2 regions of the Stenotrophomonas sp. WZN-1 genome follow, and region 1 is predicted to be linked to the other one. Evidence: riboswitches for the same ligand, from Rfam matches in the RefSeq annotation. Region 1 holds a riboswitch; the other holds the start of a gene.

Region 1 (3,399 bases):
CGCGCTGGCCGGCCGTGCGATCAACATCCACCACAGCTTCCTGCCCAGCTTCAAGGGCGCACAGCCGTACCACCAGGCGCACGCGCGCGGGGTCAAGATCATCGGTGCCACCGCGCACTACGTCACCGAGGATCTGGACGAAGGCCCGATCATCGAACAGGACGTGGCCCGCGTGGACCACGCGATGGCACCGCGCGAGCTGGTGCGGCTGGGCAGCGATACCGAATCGCTGGTGCTGGCACGCGCCGTGCGCCGCCATGTGGAGCACCGCATCCTGCTCAACGGGCACCGCACGGTGGTGTTCCGGTAATCGCCCATCCCGCGTCCGCCGGGCATGGCCCGGCGCTACCACGGGTGCCATCCGGTAGTGCCGGCCGCTGGCCGGCAACTGCAGAGATCCCGAGGTTGCCGGCCAGCGGCCGGCACTACCGAATCCTGATTTCATCCAATGAAAAGCCTCCGGTTCGGCCGTCCCGCGATCTGTAGGGGGGCGTAGTTTGGGGGCTGGATGAATCGATTGTGTTGTCGTGGGCAGGAGCGCGCAAGCGGCATAAGCGACGTGCGCGGTAGCGCCGGGCCATGCCCGGCGGTCACGCCTCAGGCGATCGCGATCCCCGCCTTGCCCAGCGCCTCGCGCACCATCGCGTCGTTGGCGTCGGTCACCGGCTTGGTCAGCTCCCACAGGAACTTCACCCGGAAGCCGGACTTCACTGCGTCCTGCGCGCTCCACAGCACGCAGTAATCGCGGGCCAGGCCGCATACGTGCACTTCGCGGATGCGGCGCTCGTGCAGCCAGCCGGCCAGGCCGGTGGCCGGGCGCTCGCCATCGGGGCCGTGGTTCTCGCGGAAAGCGCTGTACGAATCCACCTGTTGGCGCGTGCCCTTGCGCAGGATCAGGTCGGCCGTGGTCCAGTCCACGCCCGGGTGCAGGGCGGCACCGGCGCTGCCCTGCACGCAGTGGTCGGGCCACAGGGTCTGCGGCTGCGCGTGCAGCAGGATGGTCTCGAACGGACGCTGGCCCGGGTGCTGGCTGGCGAACGAGGCATGGTCCGCCGGGTGCCAGTCCTGGGTCGCCACCACCGTGCGGTAGCGGCGCTGCGCCAACAGTCCGGCAATGGGGGCCACCAGCGCATCGCCGTGGTCGCAGGCCAGGGCGCCCCCGGGCATGAAGTCCGGCTGCAGGTCGATCACCAGCAGGGCGACATCGGCGGGCAGGGCGGTCATGGCAGTTCCGGTACAACAGAAGGGGCGACCAGCGTGGCCGCCCCATGCGCACACGTCAATCGCCCTGCGGCGTCCCAGCGTCCTGTCCGTAGTACAGCAGGCCGATCCTGATGCGCTCGCGGCCGTTCTCGCGGCGGTGGCGGTTGGCATCGCGCAGCGAGTACACGCAGCCGCAGTATTCCTGCTGGTAGAACTGCTCGCGCTTGCTGATCTCGATCATGCGGCTGGCACCGCCGCCCTTGCGCCAGTTGTAGTCCCAGTACTGCAGGCCTTCATAGCGCGAGGCGGCACGGATGCCGCAGTCGTTGATCTGCGCCATGTTCTTCCAGCGCGAGATGCCCAGCGACGAACTGATGGTGTCGTAGCCGTGTTCGTGCGCGTACAGCGCGGTGCGTTCGAAACGCATGTCGAAGCACATCGTGCAGCGGATGCCGCGCTCGGGTTCGTTCTCCATGCCGCGTGCGCGGCTGAACCAGTTGTCGGTGTCGTAGTCGCAATCGATGAACGGAATGCCGTGCTGCTCGGCGAAGCGGATGTTCTCCTGCTTGCGCAGCTCGTACTCTTTCACCGGGTGGATGTTCGGGTTGTAGAAGAAGATCGCGTAGTCGATCCCGGAGGCGGTGATCGCTTCCATCACTTCGCCGGAACAGGGCGCGCAGCATGAATGCAGCAGCAGGCGCTTGCCGTCGGCGGGCAGGGTCAGGGTGGGGCGTTGGAACTCGGTCATCGTCGGGTGCGTCAGGGCGTGGAAGCGGGCTGGCCGGATACCGTGAACAGGACGCGCGCGGCCACACCGCCTGCGCGCGCAGGACGACGACGGCCCCGGCACCCTCCCCGCGGAGAGTCCAGGTCGAATCAGGGGACGGTCGTGTCCCCCGGCCGGGGCCGGTATTCGGGCTGATGGACACGGGCCGCAGCCCACCTACTACCCGCCGCTTCCCAGGCATGCGCCCAGTGCTGTTGGCAGGATTCGTTTCCATTCACCGCTACGGGGCAGCTCCGGAATGGGCGCGCGAAGCGCCTTCACCGGATTCCCGTTCAAATCCCTGCCCGCGCCGGAGCGATGGGAGGGATACCTTCGGCGTGTGCACGGTGGACCTGTTGGTGGCGCGGGTCAAGAGCGCAGGGGTCAGAGCCCGCTGCGCTGCAACCGGATCCGACCCTGGAAACGCCTTCAATGCCCCGCCGCCGCCCGGGCCCGGATGTCCTCCATCCGCTGGTCGTGCAGCAGGCGGCCGTTCTCCCACACGGTCACCATCGCGTCCTTGAAGCCGGTCGGCAGCGTTTCGTCACCGCTGGGAGGCAACGCCACCGTGTGCAGGCTGCCGTCATCCAGACGCCGCAGCAGGCGCATGCGGCCGCGCTTGCTGGTCTTGCCGGCGTCGGTGACCGGGTCCTTGTAGACGTCAATCCATTCGCCATCCACCCGTGCGGCCGAACACTTCAGCGCGAACTTCTGGGTATCGCGGTCCAGCCGCTGCAGCAGCGCACCGCCCATGCCGAAGGCCACGTTGTCGGCGGCGTAGCCGTCGTCGGTGATGCACTGCAGGATGGCGCGGATCGTGTCCGGATTGATGCCATCGCCCTGGATCACCCGCACGTGGTTGAGCACACGGTAGCCCTTGCCGTTGAGGCTGTGGCCGAAGGCTTCATCCAGCCGGCGCAGGCTTTCGGCCACCACCTCCACCGGGTCGCCCGAGTCGGGGCGGATGACCAGGGTGGCGCCCGAGGCGATCACCTCATCACGCAGCGTCGTGCCCCAGTGCTCGCTGATCGCGCGGTAGATGTCATAGCTGTCCGATACCACCGCCACGATCGCACCGGGCTTGCCGAACTGGCGCAGCATGTTGCGGTAGGCGTCCACCTCGCGCTCGCGGCCCCAGCTGGTGATGGTGCTGTGCTCGGCGGCGGGGATCGAATAACCGGCCATTGGCGCGTGATAGTGCGCGCGCGTCAGGCACAGGGCCGATACGGTATCGGTGCCGAGGAAGCTGACCAGATGCGCGGCACCGCCCAGCGCCGCCGATTCCAGGCTCGATACACCGCGGGCGCCGAAGTCGTGCAGCTTGAACGGCAGCTGCCCCTGCGGATCGTCGCTGGTCTGCTGCAGGAATGCGGCAATGGTCTGCCGTGCGTGCCAGCTGATGGTGGCCACGGTGACCGGGTACCACACGC
Region 2 (3,399 bases), 310 kb from region 1:
GCCGAAGATGCAGGGATGCCGATCGCGCTGGTGCGTTACGGCTACCCGCGCGGCCTGGATCTGGCCACCGCGCATGCGGTGGCGGTGATCGACGACCTGCGTGAACTGCCGGGGTTGGCCACGGGCATTCCGGTGTAGAGCCGAGCCCACGCTCGGCTCACAGTAGATCGACGCCATGCGTCGATGGCGTCAGGATGCGCCGGGCAATGCCCGGCGCATTTCCTCACTTCGGCTGGTAACGCACGCTCAGCTGGTACTCGCGGCCGGGCTGGTTGAACCACGCCACCGTCTCGTAGCGGCGGTCGAACACGTTGGCGGCGCGCGCCAGCAGCGACCACTCCGGCGTCAGTGCGTACTCGGCGCGCAGGTCCAGCGTGCCATAGCCGCCGACCTTCACTGCGTTGGCGGCATCGTCATAACGCTTGCCCGCACCCTGCACGGTCAGGCCGGCGCGGAAACCGCCGAAGCGGCGGTCGATGTCGAGGCGTGCGGTCTGCTGTGCACGGCGCGGCAGCCAGTTGTCGAACTGGGTGCTGCCGTGGGTGCGGTTGCGCGGGTCGGTGTAGCTCAGCTGCGCGTTGATGTCGAAGCCGGCCAACAGCACGCCACCGGTCAGCTCGGCACCACGGATGCGCGCCTTCTCCACCTGATGCATTTTCATTGTGGACGCATCGTAGGTGATCAGGTCATCGATGCGGGTCTCGTAGACGTCCAGGCCCCAATGCCAGCCCTGGCCCTGCTGCGAAACACCGAGGTTGGCGCTCTTCGACTTCTCCGGGTTCAACGTTGGCACGCCGCTCCACGGGTCGTACAGGTCGCTGAAGGTCGGTGCCTTGAAGGCAGTGCCGTAGCTGGCGTTGACGCGCAGGCCGTGGTCCAGCTGCATCGCCCAGCCAACGCTGCCGGTGGCGTGGTTGCCGAACTGCTGGTTGTCGTCGTTGCGTGCGCTGGCCTGCAGCTGGTGGCGGCCGAAGCGGCCCTGGTACTGCACGAACACACCGGTGTTGCGGCGGCTGTCGACGAGGTAGCCCGCGCTGCTGCCATCCAGGTTGTCTTCGCTCCAATCCACGCCGGTGCTCAGCAGCTGGCCTTCGGCCAAGGTGAAGTCACCCTGCAGCGAGGCGCTGTCGCGGTGGGTCTGTGCGCTGCCACGGGCACCGAAGTCGCCGAAGTTGTCCGACTCGTTGTCGCTGCGGCCGACGTTGGCGGTGAACGCCAGGCGCTCGGACGGGGTGTAGCGCACCTTGCCGGCCAGCACCTGCTGGCGGGTTTCCGAGTAGTTGTAATAGCCGTCGTAGTGGTTCTTGCCGTCGGCGCGCAGCGCGCTGCCTTCCACGTTCCACTGGTCGTTGAAGGTGTAGCCGCCACGCAGGCTCTTGGACAGGTTGCGGTAGCCGTCGCGGTCGGGTTCGTCGGCGAAGCAACCGGTGAACAGCGTCGCCGAGCCACGGCAGGCATCGATGCCATCGGAATGCTGGTAGGCGATGTCGGCGCCGAACCAGCCGCGTTCGGTGCCACCACCGATGCCGCCGCTGGCTTCGCGCAGGCCGTTGCTGCCACCGCCGAGCTGGAAGTGCGGGGCGAAATCGCCCTGGTTGCGGCGGGTGAATATCTGGATCACGCCACCGATGGCGTCGGCGCCGTACAGGCTGGACTGCGGGCCGCGCACGATTTCCACGCGCTCGATCTGCGCCAGCGGCAGGTCCTGGTACATCGCCAGGCCGAGGTCGGCACTGTTGATGCGCACGCCGTCGACCAGCACCACGGTGTGGCCCGAGTTGGTGCCGCGCAGGAACAGCGAGCTCTGCTTGCCGAGCCCGCCGGCATTGGTCAGGTTGATGCCGGCACGGCCGCGCAGCAGGTCCTGCAGCGAGGTGGCCTGGCTGGATTCGATCTGCGCACGGTCGATCACCTGGGCCGGCGCGATGCTGTCCTGCAGGGCGATCGGGGTGCGGGTGGCAGTGACCAGGATCTGGTCAAGCGCAGTGGTGTCATCGGCGGCCTGGGCCAGCGCGGGCAGGGCGGCCAGCACGGCCAGGGACAGCATTCGGGACTGCAGCTTCATGGGGGACTCCAGGTGCCACGCACGCCCGCGTGGCGAAGGGGAGGAGCCGCGAAGGCAGGCATGCGCCGACGCCGCAGCGCAGGCTGCGGTCATCCAGCGCCATGCCCACCGCATCGCGACCTGAGGCTTCCGGGCCGGTCTCCGGGCTTGCCGCCGGGTGGCGCGAGGCCACCGTCCAGGCACCTTCCCATGCCTGCGGCACAGTGGCGTTGTTGCCTGGAACTGACGTGCTTACCGTTGCGGGGGCAGCGCCGGCATGGCGTGGAATCACGCGTCACCGGCTTCCCGTTTCAACCTGCCGGCCATGGCCGCAGGTCACCTGGAAGTGCGCGCAGTCTACGGCATCGCAGGCGGCCCGTAGCGTCGAGCCTGCTCGACTGCCTTTGCTGTGCCCTTAGAATGGTCCCTCGATCCCGTGGTGCCGTTGCCGATGTCCGCCCGTTTTCCGCTGTTCCCGCGTTGCCTGCACAGGACGCGCGCATGATCCTCGACCTGGTCCGCCATGCTGGCAACGGTCGCGATGAGTTCCTCGATGGCCGCAGCGATCCACCGCAGCTGGCCCGCCTGCCGCAGGAACTGGTCGACGCCTACGCTGCGCAGCCCTGGGAGCGGGTGATCAGTTCGCCGCGGCTGCGCTCGCTACACACGGCGATGGCCCTGGCTACCCCGCGTGGGCTGGACGTGGACGCGGACGAGGAATGGGAAGAGCTGGATTTCGGCGATTGGGACGGGCAGTCGCTGTTCGACCTGCCGGAGGACGCACTGGCGGCCTTCCATGCCGATCCGCATGCATTCCCCCCGCCCAACGGTGAAAGCTGGGGCCACTTCGAGCGGCGCATCGCGCGCGCGCTGGATCGCCTGCTCGATGATGATGACCCGGTGCCGACGCTGGTGGTCAGCCATGGTGGCCCGCTGCGCATGGTGCTTTCGCAGGTCTGTGGCCTGCCAATGTCGCTGTGCTGGGCATTGCGCATCGACCACGGCACCCGTCTGCGGGTGTGGCTGGAGCGCGGCGAGGTCGGGCTGGTGGGCGAGCTGCTGGAGCTGCAGCAGCCCTGACGAATCCGGTAGCGCCGGGCCATGCCCGGCGAATTCCACATCACCCGCGCTACGCGCTCGCCGGGCATGGCCCGGCGCTACCGGTCAATCCTCGTCGGCGTGCTCGGCCACGCTGTCTTCCGCGTCATCGTCGGCATCGAAGCGCTGCTCATGCACCGGACCCGAAGCGGGGCCAGCCGCCTTCAGCGGGTGCGCGGCGATGCGCGCTTCGTAATCCTGCACCAGCGCCTCGCGCTGCGGCTCGCTCAGTTCCTGCCAGTGGCAGTCCAGCAGTG

What was found. A riboswitch is a leader RNA that binds a small molecule or an ion and turns the genes downstream of it on or off. The one in region 1 is predicted to bind cobalamin.
Region 2: linked by a shared signal. The riboswitch ahead of btuB (TonB-dependent vitamin B12 receptor) and the one ahead of CCR98_RS01145 (epoxyqueuosine reductase QueH) in region 1 are both predicted to bind cobalamin.

What each region holds. Positions count from the first base shown of each region.
Region 1 is NZ_CP021768.1:259,569-262,967, forward strand. Features, by position in the region: gene purU (formyltetrahydrofolate deformylase) at 1-310, shown strand, start outside; gene pncA (bifunctional nicotinamidase/pyrazinamidase) at 598-1,224, opposite strand; gene CCR98_RS01145 (epoxyqueuosine reductase QueH) at 1,280-1,951, opposite strand; cobalamin riboswitch at 2,108-2,301, opposite strand; gene CCR98_RS01150 (nicotinate phosphoribosyltransferase) at 2,399-3,399, opposite strand, start outside.
Region 2 is NZ_CP021768.1:567,315-570,713, forward strand. Features, by position in the region: gene gph (phosphoglycolate phosphatase) at 1-138, shown strand, start outside; gene btuB (TonB-dependent vitamin B12 receptor) at 224-2,065, opposite strand; cobalamin riboswitch at 2,180-2,403, opposite strand; gene CCR98_RS02645 (histidine phosphatase family protein) at 2,546-3,124, shown strand; gene CCR98_RS02650 (TfoX/Sxy family protein) at 3,209-3,399, opposite strand, start outside.